4 regions of the Clostridium sardiniense genome follow, and region 3 is predicted to be linked to each of the others. Evidence: riboswitches for the same ligand, from Rfam matches in the RefSeq annotation. Region 3 holds a riboswitch; each other region holds the start of a gene.
What was found. A riboswitch is a leader RNA that binds a small molecule or an ion and turns the genes downstream of it on or off. The one in region 3 is predicted to bind S-adenosylmethionine.
Positions count from the first base shown of each region.

Region 1: another riboswitch for S-adenosylmethionine. It lies ahead of metF (methylenetetrahydrofolate reductase [NAD(P)H]); the one in region 3 lies ahead of K5V21_RS07465 (methionine ABC transporter ATP-binding protein).
Region 2: another riboswitch for S-adenosylmethionine. It lies ahead of K5V21_RS04000 (Na+/H+ antiporter NhaC family protein); the one in region 3 lies ahead of K5V21_RS07465 (methionine ABC transporter ATP-binding protein).
Region 4: another riboswitch for S-adenosylmethionine. It lies ahead of metK (methionine adenosyltransferase); the one in region 3 lies ahead of K5V21_RS07465 (methionine ABC transporter ATP-binding protein).

Region 1 covers NZ_JAIKTU010000005.1:7,802-13,186, forward strand. The annotation lists gene K5V21_RS06775 (homocysteine S-methyltransferase family protein) at 1-42, opposite strand, end outside; gene K5V21_RS06780 (vitamin B12 dependent-methionine synthase activation domain-containing protein) at 20-631, opposite strand; gene K5V21_RS06785 (S-ribosylhomocysteine lyase) at 711-1,166, opposite strand; gene metF (methylenetetrahydrofolate reductase [NAD(P)H]) at 1,178-2,047, opposite strand; SAM riboswitch class I at 2,132-2,259, opposite strand; gene K5V21_RS06795 (GNAT family N-acetyltransferase) at 2,313-2,861, opposite strand; gene K5V21_RS06800 (MraY family glycosyltransferase) at 3,041-3,994, opposite strand; gene K5V21_RS06805 (V-type ATP synthase subunit D) at 4,227-4,868, opposite strand; gene K5V21_RS06810 (V-type ATP synthase subunit B) at 4,872-5,385, opposite strand, start outside.
Region 2 covers NZ_JAIKTU010000003.1:114,775-120,159, forward strand. The annotation lists gene K5V21_RS03990 (anti-sigma factor domain-containing protein) at 1-769, opposite strand, end outside; gene ispF (2-C-methyl-D-erythritol 2,4-cyclodiphosphate synthase) at 1,064-1,531, shown strand; gene K5V21_RS04000 (Na+/H+ antiporter NhaC family protein) at 1,568-2,872, opposite strand; SAM riboswitch class I at 2,957-3,125, opposite strand; gene K5V21_RS04005 (hypothetical protein) at 3,412-3,969, opposite strand; gene K5V21_RS04010 (HNH endonuclease signature motif containing protein) at 4,151-4,555, shown strand; T-box leader at 4,599-4,814, shown strand; gene thrS (threonine--tRNA ligase) at 4,890-5,385, shown strand, end outside.
Region 3 covers NZ_JAIKTU010000005.1:158,821-164,205, reverse strand. The annotation lists gene ilvA (threonine ammonia-lyase) at 1-300, opposite strand, end outside; gene K5V21_RS07485 (RidA family protein) at 472-852, shown strand; gene K5V21_RS07480 (hypothetical protein) at 961-1,266, opposite strand; gene K5V21_RS07475 (DUF503 domain-containing protein) at 1,687-1,974, shown strand; gene K5V21_RS07470 (GNAT family N-acetyltransferase) at 1,992-2,507, shown strand; SAM riboswitch class I at 2,625-2,801, shown strand; gene K5V21_RS07465 (methionine ABC transporter ATP-binding protein) at 2,979-3,941, shown strand; gene K5V21_RS07460 (methionine ABC transporter permease) at 3,942-4,580, shown strand; gene K5V21_RS07455 (MetQ/NlpA family ABC transporter substrate-binding protein) at 4,628-5,385, shown strand, end outside.
Region 4 covers NZ_JAIKTU010000007.1:75,198-80,582, reverse strand. The annotation lists gene K5V21_RS09840 (LTA synthase family protein) at 1-1,050, opposite strand, end outside; gene metK (methionine adenosyltransferase) at 1,259-2,434, opposite strand; SAM riboswitch class I at 2,516-2,634, opposite strand; tRNA gene K5V21_RS09830 (tRNA-Tyr) at 3,061-3,146, opposite strand; tRNA gene K5V21_RS09825 (tRNA-Thr) at 3,152-3,227, opposite strand; tRNA gene K5V21_RS09820 (tRNA-Val) at 3,257-3,332, opposite strand; tRNA gene K5V21_RS09815 (tRNA-Tyr) at 3,341-3,426, opposite strand; tRNA gene K5V21_RS09810 (tRNA-Thr) at 3,433-3,508, opposite strand; tRNA gene K5V21_RS09805 (tRNA-Val) at 3,546-3,621, opposite strand; tRNA gene K5V21_RS09800 (tRNA-Tyr) at 3,629-3,714, opposite strand; gene K5V21_RS09795 (hypothetical protein) at 3,891-4,523, opposite strand; gene yyaC (spore protease YyaC) at 4,626-5,171, shown strand; gene mreB (rod shape-determining protein MreB) at 5,212-5,385, opposite strand, start outside.

The DNA of each region.
Region 1 (5,385 bases), 150 kb from region 3:
AAAAACTAAAATATTATCTTTAATATACTCTCTTACATTCAAAATCTATTCCCTCTTTTCTATATACACATCTATCATAATTATTACAATTTATACAACTCTTCTTTCCCTTTTTTCCACTATATTTTTTTATACCTAAAATAGCAGTTACTGATTTCCTTGGAAATAAAACCATATGTTCTGAAACCTTGACTCCTATTCTTCTTTCACAATTTAATACATTTATAAAATCCTTTTGTATACTTAAATCTAAATCTCCATATCCTGGGCTATATCTAAATGTTAGCTCCTCACCTTCATTTACATACTTAGATTTTATCTCTTCTTCTACTAAATCACAAACTTCTTCAACACCTGTAGTTGCACAAGCATCAAATATTAATCCCTTTGTTAAGTCTACTTTTTCATAAAATCTTATCCGTCTCTCTACATCATTTCCAAGGGTCACAGCCATCAGCACACACCTATCACAGTCTTTTAACAAATTATATATATCTATTCCTTCTAAAAGCAAGTTAGTACCTATAAGTTCAATTTTATTTTCTCTTTTCTTAAGATTATACTCTTCATAAATAAATTTAGGTGTAAAGAAATCTCTACACTCTTTCTTTACACCCGAAATTTTATTCATAATATTTTTGGGCTTCTCTTGCCCTCTATATCCTAAGTATCTTAAAATTTCTGATTCCTGAAGAGTAATCTCCCTCCCACTACTCTCCATATATATTAAGTGAGAATCCTTTGCTAATTACATCTTTTGCATATTCCTTTGCTCCAAAAAGAGAAATATCTTTATAATTTCCACATTGAACTTCATTACTTGCTGGTATATCCTCTGATTTTAATAAATTTCTAAGAACTGTCTCAACTGCTGCTTTTATTTCTATAGGATCTTTATCACCCCAAGTACTTAAATAAAATCCTGTTCTACATCCCATTGGGGATATATCAATAACTCCATCTAAATTTTCTCTAATATTATAAGCTAGGTGATGCTCTAGTGCATGCATAGCTGCTGTTCCAAAAGCCTCCTTATTAGGTTGCAGGAATCTTATATCAAACTTGCTTATCTTATCACCATGTCCTCCTTCGTATACACAACATTTTCTTATAAATGGTGCCTTTACCTTAGTGTGGTCTAGTTCAAAACTTTCTACTTTTTTCATACATTTGCCTCCTAATTATTAATTGTTTTAATGACTGTCTTAATATTTTCTTTAATCCTTTTTGCAACATAAGGATTATTCATTGTATAAAGATGAATGCCCTGAGCTCCACTAGAAGCTAAATCTATAATTTGTTCAACTGCATATGCAATACCTGCTTCTTTTAAAGCTTCTGGACTATATTCATACTTATTCATTATTTTTGAGAATTTATGCGGAATTTTTGCACCGCATAATTCTGTTATTCTCTCTATCTGCCTTTTATTTATTACTGGCATAATTCCAGCTTGAATTGGAGTTTTTATTCCATTTTTATTTATCTTATCTAAGAAATCATAATAAATATTGTTATCAAAAAACAGCTGAGAAATAAAGCTTGATGTACCTGAATCTATCTTTCTTTTCATATTATCTATTTCCATATCTATTGATTTATTTTCTATATGGCCTTCTGGATAACATGCTGAAATTATATTAAATCTTTTCTTTTTTTCTATATAACTTATGAGCTCACTTGCATAATTAAAGTCTTTTCTAGAGTCACCATTATCATCACCTCTTAATGCAAGTATGTTACTAACGTCTTCAAGTTCTAGTCTCTCTGTTATCTTATCTATATCATCTTTCTTAGAAGATATGCATGTTAAATGTGCTAAAGGTTCTATATTATACACATTTTTTATAAGTGATGATATCTCTGTAGTTTTGTTATTTATTAGACTACCACCTGCCCCATAGGTTACACTAATAAAATCCGGTTTTAAATCTGAAAGCTCATTTAAAGCTCTATATATACTTTTAACTGGTGAATTATTCTTTGGAGGAAATACCTCAAAAGAAAATACTAAATTTCTTTTATGAAAAATCTCCTTAATATTCATAATGCCCCCTTATTTATATCCTAAACTTCGAAATATAAAAAAGTCCTAGGATATTACACCTAAGACTTTAATCTTAAACTCATATCCTTATCTATCTGGAATTAGCACCACATACTATAACAAATTTATATATAAAAACCCCTAATAAATTATTGTTATACATAGGTTGCTGGGTTTCATAGGGCCAGTCCCTCCACCACTCTTGATAAGTATATATTCTATTTTGTATAATTATACATTAAAAATACTTTTTTGTAAATATATTCTAATTTTTATCTTTCATATTTTCAAAATATTCTTCTTTAAATAGAGCCATCAATATCTCATCATGATATTTTCCTTCTCTATATATTTCTCTTTTAAGACGACCTTCTTCTTTAAAGCCAAGCTTTTTATAACAAGCAATTGCTCTTGGATTTAATGAAAATACGCCAAGTTTTATTTTTTCCATATTACATTCTTCAAAGATAAATTTGATAAGTACAGATAGAGCATCATATCCGTAACCTTTTCCCCAATAATCTTTATCCCCAATCATGATTCCAATTATGCAATTTCTATTTTTAATACTAGTAGAGTTTATGCTACAACCACCTATTATACATCCACTTTCTAAATCTTCAATTGCAAAATCATATGTTTGATCATTATCTCTTCTTTTCTTAACCCACTCTTCTTCTTGCCAAAGTGCTAATGGAAATGAAGTTTCAATATTTAGAAGCCTTTTTACTTCATAATCATTTATAAAGTCATTAAGTTTTGCTATATCATCTTCCTTATGTGCTCTAAGAATTACCTTCTTCCCCTTATACATAAATCTAAGCCCCCTTTTTTATTTTCTAATCATAATAACAAAATATGGTTTATGTGTCAATATACTTAATATATTATCTATAATTATTAAATATTGTTTCTATAATTTATGAATCAGTAATACACTAATAATTAAATTTTTATAAAAAAATAAGCATCATTTTTAATATGATGCTTATTTTATGGATGATTGTAAAATAATAGTACTATAGATAAGAATGAACAAACTATGCTTATTCCAACTATAAACTGCACTATTTGTGGTTTTGTTAATCCTTTTTCTTCTAATCTAAAATGCATCTGACTTCTATCTGCCTGATACACTGGTTTTCCTTCATTAAACCTTTTAAATATAACAAATAAGTTATCAAATATAGGTACTGCTAGTGCTAATATTGGTAACAATAAGCTAAGTACAGTAGCTTGCTTAAAGGCACCATCTAATGCAATGATACTTAAAATAAATCCTAAAAAATTTGCACCTGAGTCTCCCATAAATACCTTTGCAGGATATCTATTGAATAATAAGAATCCTCCAATTGCCCCAGCAAGTATGATTGAAGTAGATGCTGAGTAACTTTGTCCTAAAATAATTGCTGCAATGAAGAATGTACCTGAAGAAACTAAAGAAATTCCTCCTGCAAGTCCATCCATTCCGTCTGACCAATTTATTACTGTCGTAACTCCAAATATCCAAGTAATACTCAAAACAAACTGTAAAAAAGTATTAAGAGCTACATAATCCCCTGTAAACGGATTAGTAAAGCCTTTAAATGCGACACCAGCATTAAATATTAATACTGCTGCTAATATTTGAATTATCAGTCTTGGAAGTATTGGAAATTCTTTTCCAACTGATTTATAGAAATCATCTATTAATCCTATACATACTATTAATAAAGATCCAATGAAGATCCATATACTTTCAGAATTACTTTCACTTCCAACGAAATAATATACTATAAAGAATCCTATAAACATTGCAAGTCCACCGCATAGTGGTGTTACTTTTTTGTGCTTCTTTCTTTGTGTAGGTTTATCAGTAAAACCAATTTTATGCGATAATTTCATTAATATCGGCATTAAAATTACAACCAATATGAAAGAAATCATAAACTCTATAAAATAATCCATATATTCCTTCTCCTAAATTAGGTTAGATTGTTAATTCTATGTAAAAAAAATTATAACCTATAAGAATTATACTATTAATGTAGGTTATTATCAATTATATTACGATAATTTTAATTTACTTTTAATTCTTTACCAAAATCTTGATTTTAAACACTTTTTACATAAACTAATTTATTTTTTAAACTCAAAAATAAATACACCTTAGAAAACCTAAGGTGTATTTTAGAATTAATTATCCTCTTTGCTCTATCATACTCTTGACTTTCATAAGTCTAGTTAAAGCACTTCTTTCATTTTCATCAAGTTTCATTCTTATGTACTTGATTGTCTCTTGAAGTTGAGGAATTGTCATATATTCTAGAGCATTAACTCTTCTTCTTGTTTTCTCTATTTCATCTGCCATAAGCTGACATGACTTTTCTACTTCTGCAAGTTCCAAAAGCTTAGGTAATATTCCATAAAGCTTTGTTATTGCATCATCAAGTTCTGATGATGTATTTGCAAATCCATATGGGAAGATACTACCTTCGTCACCTTCAAGCTGTCTTTTAAAGTTCATAACTGGAACATTAACACTCATTATGTTTTTGTTTCCAACATCTACAGAAATGCTTTCTTTTGGATAAGCAATTGCCTCTTCTAAGAACTCTGAACTCATTACGGCTCTAGCCATAACGAAATCCTTTAATGATCCTTCAAGTTGCCCTTCAACATCTTTTCTTAGATTATTGTTATACTTAACAAGATTAATGAATTGTCTCATTAACTCATCTTGCTTATCTTTTAAAAGCTTATGACCTCTAGTAGCTGTTGTTAATCTCTTTTTCAGCTTTGTGAGCTCCATTCTAGTAGGATTCACATTTAATCTAGCCATAGCCTATTCTTCCTCTCTTGGCATATATTTTTCAAGGTACTCATCTCTAATTCTCTTAAGCTCTGTTCTAGGAAGTAGTGCTAATAACTTCCAACCTAAATCTAGAGTTTCAGTGATTGTTCTATTTGCTTCAAATCCTTGTGAAACATATTCATTTTCAAAAGCTTCTGCAAATTTAGCAAATGCTTTATCAGTATCTGAAAGAGCTGATTCTCCTAAGATTGCTGATAATTCTTTTGCTTGCTTACCTTGAGCATATGCTGAGAATAATTGGTTCATTGTGTCAGCATGGTCTTCTCTTGTCTTTCCTTTACCTATACCTTTATCTTTAAGTCTTGAAAGTGATGGTAAAACATCTATTGGAGGCATAATACCCTTCTTATAAAGTTCTCTTGAAAGTATTATTTGTCCTTCTGTTATATATCCAGTTAAATCTGGAATTGGATGTGTCTTATCCTCTTCAGGCATTGTAAGTATTGGAATTTGAGTTATTGATCCCTCTTTACCTCTAAGTCTT
Region 2 (5,385 bases), on a different contig from region 3:
TTTCTGAATATTTATATAAAAATGCACCACAAGCCACAACAATTGCAATCACAAAAATTCCTATTTGAAGTTTATAATCTTTTATCCCTTTTTTTGCTGTAGCTGTTACCTCTTCACCTACACTCATATCACCTTCTAGCTTTACCTTCTTAAATTCCCCTCTGCTAGTTAGTATACATGCACTACGTTTAAAGGATTTTACTATTACTCCTCTTAACTCCGGTTTTGAATTCTTATTTATTGAAACCACATTTGATTCTTCTTCTTTGTCATTTTCATCTACACTAATTTCTTCATTAGTTTTCTCTATTATTACTTTCTTAATCACAGTCTTATTAGATTGCTTTTCCTTTGGTATTTCTACCTCATCTTTTGACTCTTCAATTCTAATATAATCTTGTATAAGTTTATAATTAGGATTTGAAAATATAATAGTGTATGTAATTATATAATCATTCCATTCCTCTATAAACTTTCTTGGCTGCATAGTCTTCTTAGATAATATATTAGGAGGTAATTTTTTCTTATCTTGTATAAACTCTAATAACTCTACTTCTCCTATTATGTAAAAAGCTATATTTAATATTGTATTTCTATCCTTATCACTTGGAGAGTACGCAAATAAATCTTGTATTAGAACTTTATAAGAATAAAGTTCTTTCTCCATCAAAGATATCTGCTCCGCTCTAGCTTTATTTACCTCATCACTTATCTCTACTAAACTTGGTATATCTGAAAATTTATATTTATTTCTATCGAATATCTCCAAATCTATACGCTCCCCCCTACGTCGACATTATTTTTGTCAAATAATATCTATTCTTATATTTAATTATACCTAAATACCTGTTTTTTTTAAATGAAATTACAAATTAATAATCATTTATTAAATACTTTTGTAATATATTATAAAAAGCACTAATTGTATCGGTGATTTTTTTATGAAATCAAATGTTATTTATGTTGATTTTAAGTATAAGCGTCGCGAGGTTAATACCGTTTACTTCTTTATACTATATTTTTATGTTAAACTTATAGAAGAAATATTAGAGAGGTGAAAGATATGCGTATTGGCTTAGGTTATGATGTACATCGTTTAGTTCAAGGTAGAGATTTGATTTTAGGTGGCGTTACAATCCCTTATGAACTTGGATTATTAGGTCACTCTGATGCCGACGTTCTCATTCATGCAATTATGGACTCACTACTTGGAGCTACAGCATTAGGTGATATAGGTACACATTTCCCTGATACTGACCCAAAGTATAAAGGGATATCAAGCATAGCTCTTCTTAAAGAAGTTGGAAATCTTTTAAAGGTTCATGACTATAAGATAGGTAATATCGATGCAACAATAATTTCACAAAAGCCAAAGATGGCTCCTTATATAGAGATAATGAGACGTAATGTAGCAGCGGCATTAAACATAGAGTTTAATCAAATAAACATTAAAGCTACTACAGAAGAAGGACTTGGTTTTACTGGAGAAGGTCTTGGAATCTCATCCCAATGCATATGCCTAGTAAACTAGATGTACTAAAATAAAAAAGCCCAAACTCGGGCTTTTTTATTTTACTCTATTTTCTTCTTTTCTTCTACTCCAGTAAAATATTATAGCAACTACCGCTGATATACCCATTAGATATGGGTAGAACAGATATTGCATTATTTCAATAGGTGATATTGCCGCAAGTCCTGCTGCTGATATAAGCTGAGCACCATAAGGTATTATCCCTTGGAATGCACATGCGAACATGTCCATAATACCTGCAACTCTCTTTGGCTCTAAATCAAATTCATTTGATATGTCTTTAGCAATTGGTCCTACTGTAACTATTGCTATTGTATTATTTGCAGTACATATATCAACTAAGCTTGCTAAAGCTCCAATTCCAAGCTCTGCACCTCTTCTAGTTTTAAAGTTTTTTAATCCCTTATGAAGTATAAAGTCAATTCCTCCATTGTATTTTATAATTGCAACCATACCAGCTATTAATAATGATATTATTATTAATTCACTCATACCATTTATACCTTCTGCCATACTTTTAAAAAGTCCTATAATATCAAAACTTCCAGTCCCAATTCCGATAGTCCCTGCTAAAATTATTCCAGATGCTAAAACAAATATAACATTTATTCCTGCAAGTGCTGCAACTAAAACACCTATGTATGGAACGATTTTTATTAAGCTATAATCATAACTACCTAAGCTAATAGCTTCCGTTCCACTAGTTATAACCATAAAAATAATTGCTGTAATTATTGCAGCTGGTAATACTATTTTAAAGTTCATTCTAAACTTATCTCTCATATCACAGCCCTGTGTTCTTGTTGCTGCTATTGTTGTATCAGATATAATTGATAAGTTGTCCCCAAACATTGCTCCGCTTACAACAGCTCCAACTACTAAGGCTACAGCTATTCCAGTCTTTTCAGATACTCCAAGTGCTATTGGTACAAGCGCAACTATTGTTCCCATTGATGTTCCAACTGATAATGCTATGAAGCATGCAACTATAAATATTCCTGTTACCAAAAGATTTGGTGGTAATACTGAAAGCCCTAAGTTTACAGTTGAATCAACTGCCCCCATAGATTTAGCAACAGCTGCAAATGCTCCTGCTAATATAAATATTAAAATCATTAAGATTATATTAGTATCTCCTGCTCCTTTGCAGAAAATCTGTAGTTTTTCTTCAAATCTAACTTTAGTATTCATAACTAAAGCCACAACTGATGCAATTAAAAATGGTATTATCACAGAAACTGCATAAAAATCCTTTGCAATTATTGCAATTCCAACATATACAACCACAAACACTATTAATGGTAAAAGCGCCCACCAATTCCCTTTATTCTCTTTGTTCATTTTTTGCCCTCCCTAAAGTTCCTATACACAAAATAAAAAAGCTTCTGATAGAAATCAGAAGCTTTATATACACTCTATAAATACTACTTATCTATCAGTTTTCACTGCTGGATTTAGCACCACACTCTATAATTAAAAATGACAAACAATCAATGCATGTTATACATTGATTCTCTTATAGTCATTCCCACCTTAATTATTAGTAGGTTGCCGGGTTTCATAGGGCCAGTCCCTCCACCACTCTTGATAAGACTTTTTTTAATTTTGATTATGCTTTATTGTAACAATGTTAATAGACTATGTCAACATTTATAAGTTACTAATATTCCTAAATAATTCAAATTAATACTAATTTGAATATTAATTTAATAAAAATAAGCAATTCATATACCTAAATGAATTGCTTATTTACATTAACCTTATTAAAGTGTTTCTGATAATTTATTTAAAAGAATTTTTCTAAATATATTTGAGCATTCCTTATCTTCTCCAACCTTTAAGTATACTTCTCTCCATTGATCTAATGATAATCCTATTCCTTATTTAAACTCTTCTTCCTTGTTTGTCATTCTTATTGAATCATCAATGAATTCTCCTAAGTCCTTTGCTGTTTTGAATACTTTTATATATAAGAATTGTTTGTTATCTCCAACCCAAACCTTATTAAACTCTTTTGCAAACTTCACTAACTCCGTTATAATTTCGCTGTCATCTTTATCCCATAGATTACTTAAAAATGTATATTGTTCTTTCATTATTTTTGCTTCTTCTTTGGAAATTTTATTCTTTTTCAAAAGATTATTTATTAGATCACAAGTTGAAACGGCTGGAATTTTCATTACTAATTTTTCTGTTCCATATGCCCATTTATAGAATGCTTTTTGACAAAATGAGTGTTGTATATAGCCTAATAACACTCTTGGATTTGAAAAGTATGAATAAATATTTTCTATTCCATTTTTGTTAGAAAATATAAGTGCATGTATATATACCGATTTGCTTGTTGGCAATTCATTTGTAAAAGCATGCCCTCTTATTGCTTTGTGTTCGTTAACATTATTAGTCCAGAAATTAAATGAATTGTAGTTATCTCTCATAAATATCACCCTTCTTCATAAATCTCAATATAATATATTATATAGTATATTATACCATTTTTTATTGTTTTTACCCTTGATTTATACAATTTAATTTTTTATTTTATATAAATATTCTGTTAATTGATTTAACTAATTTTTTTATCTATAATTATTAAATATAGATTAAGGAGGTTTATCATTGTATTTTTGTGAAATATGTAATAAAGAAGCTGATATTCATCACATTGTTCATAAAAATGAAGGTGGTTTTGATATAGAGTTAAATTATATGTATCTATGCGAATATCACCATCGTGGAAGATTAGGACCACATCACTCTCTTGAAACAGATATTTCTTATAAAATTAAATTACAAAAAAAGCTATATAAACTTCTTCCCAAAAGATACTACTCTTTTAAGGAACTTTGTAATATATTAAACGCTTCTACCAATATGGTTAAGCGTTTGACAAAAGATATAAAATTATATAAAGAAGGCTATAAAAAAGAAGATATTATATTTATTTTAATGGGTAAATCTTACTATTCTGAAGAATTGCTCGAAAATATTAAACTCGAGAAACTTTATGAAAGCATTTATTGACATCTGAAATTTGTATGATTATAATATAAATTAACTTAAGAAGATAAACACATTGATGAGAAGAGTATGTTAAATCCTCATTTACAGAGAGAGAGTACATTAGCTGTAAGTACTTTTATATGAGCTTAACAGAAAACTAACTCGGAGTGACTCCAATCCAGTCCGTCATTGTCACGTTACGACATATTAAAGTGATTCTTAAGATTTAATCTTAAGAATAACTAGAGTGGAACCACGGATATTATACTTCGTCTCTAATTTTTAGAGACGGAGTTTTTTTATTTTAGTAAATAATTTTTAGTTTTAATATAAAGAAAGAAAGGAGTTTTTTAAGATGATTAAAGTTAGTTTAAAAGACGGATCAGTTAAAGAATTTGAAAAAGGTGTATCAGTTTTAGACGTAGCAAAAAGTATTAGCGAAGGATTAGCTAGAAATGCTTTCTGCGGATTAGTAAATGGAGAGGTTGTTGATTTACGTCATACAATAAACGAAGATTGTGAAGTTGGTCTTTGCACTTTTGATTCACAAGAAGGAAAAGATGCTTTAAGACACAGTGCATCACACGTATTAGCTTATGCTGTTAAAAGATTATTCCCAGAGGTTAAGATTGCTATAGGACCTGCAATCGAAGATGGATTCTACTATGATTTTGATAAAGAAGGTGCATTTAGTGCACAAGATTTAGAAAAAATCGAAGCTGAAATGAAAAAAATAGTTAAAGAAAATCCTCAAATTGAAAGATTTGAATTACCAAGAAATGAAGCTTTAGAGCTTATGAAAGACGAACCTTACAAGGTTGAACTTATAAATGATTTAGGGGAAGATGAGA
Region 3 (5,385 bases):
AGTAGTTGGCATTACAATTGTTGCTTTAATACCCATTAAATTAGCAGCATATGCAACACCTTGTGCATGATTACCAGCAGATGAACAAACAACACCCTTAGCTTTTTCTTCATTAGTTAAGCTCATCATTTTGTTAAGGGCACCTCTTATTTTGTATGCACCAGTTAATTGAAGGTTTTCACACTTCATAAACACATTGTTTTTTGATAAGTCAGAGAAAAACTTACTATGCAATAATGGAGTTTTAACTACTACATCTTTAATATTTTCTCTTGCGACTTTAATACTATCTAAATGCATAAATAACACCTCTCTTTTGTGAATTCTCACACTTATTATAACATTTACAATAAAAGATTATAGAGGTTAAATACAAAATAATTAAAATATTTAGACTTTTTATCAAAATTTTAGACTTTTTGAGATTTTTTCTTTATAATGGAATTACAAAAGATAAGAGGAGGGAATTTTATGAATAAAACAATAATCAAAACAAATAACGCACCTGCTGCAATAGGACCATACTCACAAGGTGTTAGAATAGGTAATATGGTATACACATCAGGTCAAATTCCACTAAATCCAGAAACAAAGGAATTAGTAACAGAAATAAAGGCTGCTACAAGACAAAGTTTAACAAATGTTAAGGGTATTCTTGAAGAAGCTGGAACAAGTATGGAGAATGTTATAAAGACAACAGTTTTTGTTAAAGATTTAAATGATTTTGCTGCTGTTAATGAAGTTTATGCAACATTCTTCCAAGGTGAACCACCTGCAAGAAGCTGTGTGGAAGTTGCTAAATTACCACTAGATGCACCTGTTGAAATTGAAGTAATTGCTATAGTAGAATAGTATTTAAGTTTAAAAATAAAAAAAGGCTAAAAATCTTTTAAGATTCTTAGCCTTTTTTATTAATATAAATAGTTTATACAGTCAAATATAGTTTTCTTCTATTATTCTTTAATATTCTATTTTAATTTTTTCGTTATTAAATTTTTTAATTAAAGTAAATAATGATTTTAGACCACTATATAAAATTATTATTAGAGCTATACCTTGAATTATATAGAAAATAAAATATATGTGATTATATATATTTTCAGAAAAGTTTTCTATAGTAGAAGCAACTTCATTAGTTAATAATAAAATTGTTAAAGCTTTATAACTTAATCCTTTTTCATTTTTAAAAGAATATCTAACCCAACAAGTAAATATAAAAATACAGAAAATATCTAGAGCCAGTTTAATAAAATAATCTATGTTCATAGTCTCATCTCCTAAAAATAAATTTCGTATATTATATTAAAAATCAGTAGAAAAAGTTTAATTACAAATTACATATTAAATTCTAAATTATTTGAATAAATCTACTTAAATTCAAAAAATTACACTTGAATTATAACATTTTTTTTGAAGAGATATTTAATTGAATTGAATATTTTACAAAAAGTACATAATGATAAAATATAGTAGGTTATTAATTTTTTATTTAAGGTATAAATGTTATGAAATTTTATAATAAGTATCAAGTTATTCATAAATAATATAATTAATGAATAACTTGATTATTTTTTGTGAAATTTATAATATTATAATTTATAATATTATAAATTTATATTATTATAAATATATACAAATTACGGAATTAATGCAGAATCAATTAATGAGATGAAGGGAAGTTTAAACATGGATATTTTACTTATGAAAATAACAATAAGAAATTCTTGGGTAGGTTCCTTAAAAGAAAAAAGAATGATAGTTAGAAGTGTTACTCAAAGATTAAAAAATAAATTTAACATATCAGTTGGAGAAGTTGATAGGCAAGATGAGCATAAGTTTATGGTTATTGGTATAGCAGCTGTATGTGGCAATGTAAAAATAGCACATTCTACAAAGGAAAAGATATTAGATTTCTTAGAAGAAAACATTGAAGGGAAAATTATAGATATTGAGGAAGAAACAGAAATATTTTAATTAGTATGGAGGATATAATGAAGTTTAGGGTAGCTAAGTATGGGGATTTAAATCAAATAAAACTAATGATAGATGAGGTATTAGAAAGCGGTGTAGGGACAGGGCTTAATTGGACAAAGGAATATCCAACTATTAAAGATTTTGAAATGGATCTTAAAAATGGAGATTTATTTGTAATGGAATCTGAGGATTCAGAATATAATATAAAAAATAATATTGTTGGAGCTGTAGTTTTAAATAGCTCTGAAGATATAAATTATAAAAAACTAAAATGGAGTAATTCACAAAAAGCTTTAGTTATACATAGATTAATGGTAAGTCCCAAGTTTTCAAGAAGTGGTAATGGAAAAAGACTTTTAAAGTTTATTGAAGAGGAATGCATACGACGTGAATTATCACATATAAGACTAGATACAAACACTGAAAATATAAGAGCTAAGAAGCTATATATAGGAAGTGGATATGAAGAGGTTGGAGTGATAAATCTTCAAGGAAAAGACGGGGATTTTATCTGTCTAGAAAAAATATTATAAAAACATTGATAAATTACTGGAAATTTATTATTGACAAAACTTTTTTTAAATATTATATTAATATACAAGAAGTTTGAAAAAATTTTAAAATTAGAATATTAAAACTAAATATTAGGTTTCTTATCAAGAGTGGTGGAGGGACTGGCCCTATGAAACCCGGCAACCTACGGACAATACTAAATGTTCGATTATAGATTCTTCAGGAGTGAGGAGTTTATTTGTTATGAGTATTTATACTTTATTGTTACGTGTGGTGCTAAATCCTGCAGCAAGATAATTGCTGATAGATGAGAGAATAAATTAATAGGGTGATTATATCATGCACTAGGGATTTATTCTCTAGTGCATTTTTTATTTTATTAAGTTTAAGATGCAAAGAGTAGAAGAAACCTATTTTTTAACCAAGAGTTAAAGAATCATTAAAAGGTATTTTTCTACTCTTATTTATTTTCATAAAAGGGGGCAAAATTTATGATAAAGATAGAGAGCATAAAAAAGAATTTTGGAAAATCAGAGGTTTTAAAAGATATATCATTAGAGATAAAGAAAGGAGCGATATATGGAATAATTGGACATAGTGGGGCAGGTAAATCAACATTGCTAAGATGTTTAAATGGGCTTGAGAGTTATGATTCAGGTTCAATAAAAGTAATGGGAAAGGAGATTAAAACACTAAATAAAAAAGAGATAAGGGAACTTAGAAAAGACCTTGGAATGATTTTTCAAAGTTTTAACCTCTTAAGCCGTAAGAATGTTTATGAAAATATTGCATTACCTTTAGAGGTTTGGGGATTTAGCAAAGAAAAGATAAATGAGAGAGTATTAGAATTATTAAGATTAGTATCTCTAGAAGATAAAGCAAGTAGTAAGCCAGCTGAGCTTAGTGGGGGACAAAAGCAAAGGGTGGCAATTGCAAGAGCATTAGCTTTAGAACCAAAGATTTTATTATGTGATGAAGCAACATCAGCACTAGATCCAAAGACAACTAAAGATATACTATCACTATTATCAAGAATAAATAAAGAACTTGGAATAACCATAGTTATAGTAACCCACCAAATGGAAGTTGTTAAGGAGGTATGCGAAGAGATAACACTTTTAGAAGATGGAGTAGTTAAAGCACAAGGTAAGTCAGCAGATTTATTCTTAAAACCAGGACTTTCGCTTAAAAAATTCTTAGGGGATGACGATATAGATATATTACCTGATGATGGAGTCAATATAAAAATATTCTTCCCAAAAGACTTCTCAGAGAATGCGCTTATAACTAAGATGGCAAAGGATACAAATAAAGATTTTTCAATAGTTTGGGGCAAACTTGAAAGATTTAGAGGGGATGTACTTGGAAGTTTAGTTATAAGTATCAATAGGGAAGATGAGGTCTATATATTAGATTATTTAAGAAGAAAGAATGTTCAGTGGGAGGTATTATAGATGTTTGAAGAAATATTAAAAGCTACAGGTGAAACGGCCTATATGGTAATATTATCTACAATTTGTGCATTAATAGCTGGAATTATAATAGCCATAGTTCTTACATTAACTGCACCAGATGGATTAAAGCCAAATAAAAGTGTATATAGAGTATTAGATTTTATAGTAAATATTTTAAGAAGTTTTCCATTTGTAATACTTATGGTAGCATTATTCCCACTTAGTAAATTGATAGTTGGGACAACTGTTGGAAAAGAGGCTATGATAGTTCCGCTTGCTATTGCAACAGCACCTTTTATTGCAAGAATAATAGAAAGTGCATTAAGAGAAGTGGACAAAGGGGTAATTGAAGCTGCAAAATCATTTGGGGCAACAGATAGTCAAATAATATTTAAGGTAATGTTTAAAGAAGCAATACCAGCTATGATTTCCGGATTAACATTAACAATAATAAGCGTAATTGGATATTCAGCTATGGCGGGGGCAGTAGCTGGAGGAGGACTTGGAGATGTTGCTATAAGATATGGATACCATAGATATGAAACAGATTATATGATAGTAACAGTAATACTTTTAATAATCATAGTTCAAGTTTTACAGACTTTAGGAAATTATTTTTATAAGAAACTTTCAAAATAAAAATTAAATTTAGCAAAAAGCAATAAATAATAAGGGGGATTTTCAATATGAAAAAAAGAGGATTAATATCAACAGTTCTAGTAGGAGTTTTATCATTAGCGTTAGTAGGATGCGGGGGCAGTTCTAAAGACGATAAAACAATAACAATTGGAGTTACACCAGTTCCACATAAGGAGATTGTAGAACATATAAAACCTAAGTTAGAGGAAAAGGGATATAAAGTAAATATAAAAGAATTTACAGATTATGTTACACCTAATAAGGCATTATCAGAGGGAAGTTTAGATGCAAACTTCTTTCAACATATACCATATTTGAATAAACAAAATGAAGCAGAGAATTTGGGATTAACTTATACAGCAAAAGTTCATTTAGAGCCTTTAGGATTATATTCAAAAAATATAAAAGATATTAAGGATTTAAAAGATGGAGCAACTATAGCAATTCCAAATGATCCATCAAATGAAGCAAGAGCACTTAAACTTTTAGAATCTCATGGACTTATAAAGGTTAAAGAGGGAGAGCTTGTAACTCCAAAAGATATAACAGAAAATAAGAAAAATTTTGAATTTAAAGAATTAGAAGCAGCTGCAATTCCAAGAGCATTAGATGACGTTGATGCAGCTGTTATAAATGGAAACTATGCAATAGATGCTGGATTCTCAGTTAAAAATGATGCGCTTATTGTAGAAGATAAGGACTCAAAAGCAGCAGAACAATATGCAAATATTATAGCTGTTAAAGAAGCTGATAAAGATAGCCAAAAGATTAAAGACTTAACAGAAACTTTAACATCAGAGAATGT
Region 4 (5,385 bases), on a different contig from region 3:
GAAGCTACCTGACTTTCCATAAGAATTACCACCCATAGGTACTTTAAGCGGAAGTCCTGTACCCATATTAATCATAGATGCTACTGACCAACTTGATCCATAGGTTTGATATGGTCCTCCAAATTTATTAGATTCTGAGAAATGAATACCTTCCTTAGATAGCTCTGCTAGCTCTGGCATTAGATTTACATCCATATAACCACCTAGATCTTTAGAAAAATATGTGTTTTCTACAGACTCCAAGTATATATGAATTAAATTTCTTTTCTTTTCTGGAAATGACATTTTCACGTTACGTGGATCGGTATAATTATCTTTGATATAACTTGAATCTGAAACAAATGTTTTATATACTTCAACTAAACTTAACTTCTTCACTCCATATACTATTCCACCTACAAGACATACAATCGAAATTATAAATGTTATTACCCTTAAACTTTTTTGGCTTAGTATTTTTTTCTTAGTATTTTTTACATTTATAAATAAATCATAACTAAAATTTATTATTATTAAGAATATTACAATACTAACTACAATTGAAAATACTGGTGTCATCATAATTTCTGCATACATATCAGAACTTGTACCCTTAATAGGTGAATTTAAGTTAAATAAAAATTGTTCTGGTGTAATATTTCCAAAATAATCAATAAACCATTTTGAAAAGAAGAAAAAGAATGATCCTATTCCAACGAATATAACTGATACTACTTTAATTGCTACTATCTTCCAACCCTTTTTATCTGTTTCTAATACAAAGTAACTATATTTTGATTTAATAATTCTTTTTATAACTAAATATATTATCCCTAAAAATAATGTAAAAATAATATATTTAACAGAAAATGCAGTTGTGTATGTAGAAGCTTTAAGCACATAAGTTTTTTTCAAAATAAATTTTAATATACTTAGTGATATTATATTGAATGATATCACGTATATTATGAATTCCTTTACAGTAGTTAAAACTCTTTTGTTCTTTTCAAACAAAAAATAATTCCCAAGAGCTATTAAAACTCCAGAAATTAAATAACTTATTATTTGCATACGTTTCCCCCCGAAAATATATAATTAAACGTAAAATCCATATGAATATTGTGAAAAATATATGAATTTTACTGAATTATATCATATTCTCACACAATCGACAAATATATATATATAAATTCTTCCAATATATACATTTAATATTATTAAAAGCCAAAAAGAAAGATACCTAATTTTAGGTATCTTTCTTTTTATTTTTTATCTTTTATTATAATAAAGCTTTAATTTCTTCAACTTTATTTAATTGTTCCCATGGTAAATTAGCATCTGTTCTACCAAAATGTCCATAAGCTGCTGTTTGCTTGTATATTGGTCTTCTAAGATCAAGATCTCTTATTATAGCTCCTGGTCTTAAATCAAATACTTTTTCTACTATATTAACTATAGTAGCTTCATCAACTTTTCCAGTTCCAAATGTATCTATTTGAATTGATACTGGCTTAGCAACTCCAATTGCATAAGCTAATTGAATTTCTAACTTATCAGCTACTCCTGCTGCTACTAAATTCTTAGCAACCCATCTTGCTGCATAAGCTGCTGATCTATCAACCTTAGTTGGATCTTTTCCTGAGAATGCTCCACCACCGTGTCTTCCCATTCCACCGTATGTATCAACAATTATTTTTCTTCCTGTTAATCCACTATCTCCTTGTGGTCCACCAACAACGAATCTTCCTGTTGGATTTATATAATACTTAGTATTTTCATCTAGTAATTCAGCTGGAATCACGTAGTCAATAACATGTCTTCTTAAATCTTCTTGGATTTGTTCTAAAGTTACTTCTTCACCATGTTGAGTTGAGATAACTATAGCATCTATTCTCTTTGGTTTATCATGTTCATACTCAACTGTAACTTGAGTTTTTCCATCTGGTCTTAAGTACTCTAATGTACCATTTTTTCTTACTTCTGTAAGTCTTCTTGATAATCTATGAGCCATAGCTATTGGAGCTGGCATAAATTCTTCTGTTTCGTTTGTAGCATAACCAAACATCATACCTTGGTCTCCGGCACCTACTGCTTCAACTTCATCTTTTTCACCTTGTCTTGATTCAAGAGCTTCATCAACTCCCATAGCTATATCTGATGATTGCTCATCTATAGCAGTCATTACTGAACAAGTATCACAGTCAAATCCATATTTTGCTCTATCATATCCTATTTCTCTTATTGTTTCTCTAACAACTTTAGGAATATCAACATAACAATTAGTTGTTATTTCTCCCATAACCATTACCATACCTGTTGTTGTGCATGTTTCACAAGCAACTCTAGCATGTGGATCTTTTTCTAATATAGCATCTAATACTGAATCTGATATTTGGTCACAAATTTTATCTGGATGTCCTTCAGTAACTGATTCTGATGTGAATAATCTTTTCATTTATATTTCTCCTTCCAAATTTCTTCGAATTTTGACAATAAAAAAAACTCTTCGATAAGAAGAGATCAAGTTTCCTAATCTTTCTTATCTTGTAGATTGCTCTACAGGAATTAGCACCACACTTTATAATCAACATTAAAGATTATATGTAGGTTGCTGGGCTTCACAGGGCCGTTTCCCTCCACCTCTCTTGATAAGAGTCTATATATTTTTTATTTATTAATTGAATTTCTGTAGAAATTGTAACACATAGATTTTGCAGAGTCAATAGATTTTATGTGTGTAAAAATATCCTATTTTTTTACTTTTTGAATTCTTTTATACTTTATATATAATTTTCCAATGCATAAAGTCCCTATTTTAGAGGGTTCTAATATTATATTAAAAGTAGATATTATTAGGTGTAAAATAATAACTTAATATTTATTTATTAATATATAAAATTTATTAATATTTATTATTTGTTATTTTATATACTAAAGTTTCTAATCTATAGAGCATATTTTAGTTTTAAATAATATAGATTTATATTTTAAATGATAATAAAATTTTATTATAACTACACTATATTAATAAAATTATTTTTATATAAAATTAAAAAGCACTAAGATTAATCTTAGTGCTTTTGGTGGTGGAAGAAGGATTCGAACCTTCGAAGTCAACTGACAACAGATTTACAGTCTGCCCCCTTTGGCCACTCGGGAACTCCACCTTATTTGGAGCTAGCGATCGGACTTGAACCGATAACCTGCTGATTACAAGTCAGCTGCTCTGCCAATTGAGCCACGCCAGCATATATATTTAAAAAATTAGTTTAAAGTTTGGTGGGCACAACAGGGTTCGAACCTGTGACCCCCTGCTTGTAAGGCAGGTGCTCTCCCAGCTGAGCTATGCGCCCATAAAAAATGGTGGTGGAAGAAGGATTCGAACCTTCGAAGTCAACTGACAACAGATTTACAGTCTGCCCCCTTTGGCCACTCGGGAACTCCACCTCATTTTGGAGCTAGCGATCGGACTTGAACCGATAACCTGCTGATTACAAGTCAGCTGCTCTGCCAATTGAGCCACGCCAGCGCATATATTCTTTAAACTTTTTATTTATTAAAACTTGTGGTGGGCACAACAGGGTTCGAACCTGTGACCCCCTGCTTGTAAGGCAGGTGCTCTCCCAGCTGAGCTATGCGCCCTTAAGAATGGTGGTGGAAGAAGGATTCGAACCTTCGAAGTCAACTGACAACAGATTTACAGTCTGCCCCCTTTGGCCACTCGGGAACTCCACCAGATTTTCTTTCAAGTTTTAAGTCGTTTTGCCTTTCGGCCAACCGACAATAGTTAGTATATATTTATATACTCTTTATTTCAAATGACAAAACATATCAAAATAAGAAATTAAACTAAAATTTCTCTATTTTTCTTCTATATACTTATTTTTTCATCACAATATACTTATTTATTTTTATACTAAACTTTCCAGAAATTCTATATTTATATATGGGGATAATATATTTTTTATTTCATTATAATCATCAGATTTAAGTCTAAGCTTTAAAACTCTAACAACCTCTGTTATTCCCTCTTTCTCTCCATTTTTCTTTAAACTATTTTTCATTCTTTCTACATCTACAGTTGATATTTTATTAGCTATTGTAAATAACTTTGTTTTTTCAACTAAACTAAGATTACCTAATATCTCCTCTTTATTCACATTAAATATTTTTGCATTTGTAGCTTGTGTTTCTTCTTTTTTATTATTAGAACTATTATTTGAATTTTTATTTTCTTTGTTTTCTTCATTATTAGAGATATTTAAATTATCTTTATCTTCTTTATTCTTTGAAGAATTATCATTAATCTTATCTTTCTCATTTTTTTCTTCATTATTATAGTTATTATTTTTATTTATATCAATACTACTTTCTTTATTTGTATCTTCATTATTATCTTTTTTTGTATTATTATCTTCTGTTTTTTTTGAATTTTCCAATACTAAGTTATTATTAATCTCCTCTTTAGGTTGCCAAAAAGCAACAAAATATACCGCAAGTGAAGTTGATATAGCTAATATACTTGTAATTAATATCTTTTTCATAATACACCTCCTATAGAGAATACTTTCCATATAAGATATTTTTATTCAAATTATTCTATTTTCAAATACATCTTCATATATTATAAGCATGGAGGTGCTTATATGGAAAAAAGGATTCATCACACATCCCCACTTGCTTATTATAATATTTCTCAAGCTATTTTAGATTCTTTTTCTGAAAATACTATAATAGTTTGTATTGGGACAGATAAATGTATTGGTGATTGTTTAGGACCATTAGTTGGTACCTTACTAAAGGAAAGTCTATTTCCGCTTCCTGTGTATGGTTCAATCAATAATCCTATACATGCTTTAAATATAGATAAACAATTAAATAATATAACTAAAGAGCATCCTAATGCATATATACTTGGTATAGATGCATGCCTAGGGCAGGAATCTTCTATTGGAGAAATTCATATTAGAAACTTTGCAATACGACCTGGAAAGGGCGTTGGTAAATCATTGCCCGATGTTGGAAGCAAATCTATAGTTGGCATTATAGATTCTAATGAAAATGCTGATCTTTTCTATACTAGATCGATCAGACTCTCCTTAGTTCTAAATATGGCAAGAGTTATATCTAAAGGTATACTTCATGCCTACTATGAATATTCTAATCCAGATAAAACTCCATCATTAAAGTAAAAAAATAAACCCGGAGTATACTCAGGGTTTATTTATTATGCTATTCAACTAATATGATTTCTTGGTTATTTACTGTTTTATCTAATTTATCAATATATCCTAAAACAGAACCTGTACCTTCCGCAACAGCTTCAACTGAATTTTCAGCAACATTCACAGTTACCCCAGTTTCTGATTCTATAAGCTTATCTAAGCCATGTAATAATGCTCCTCC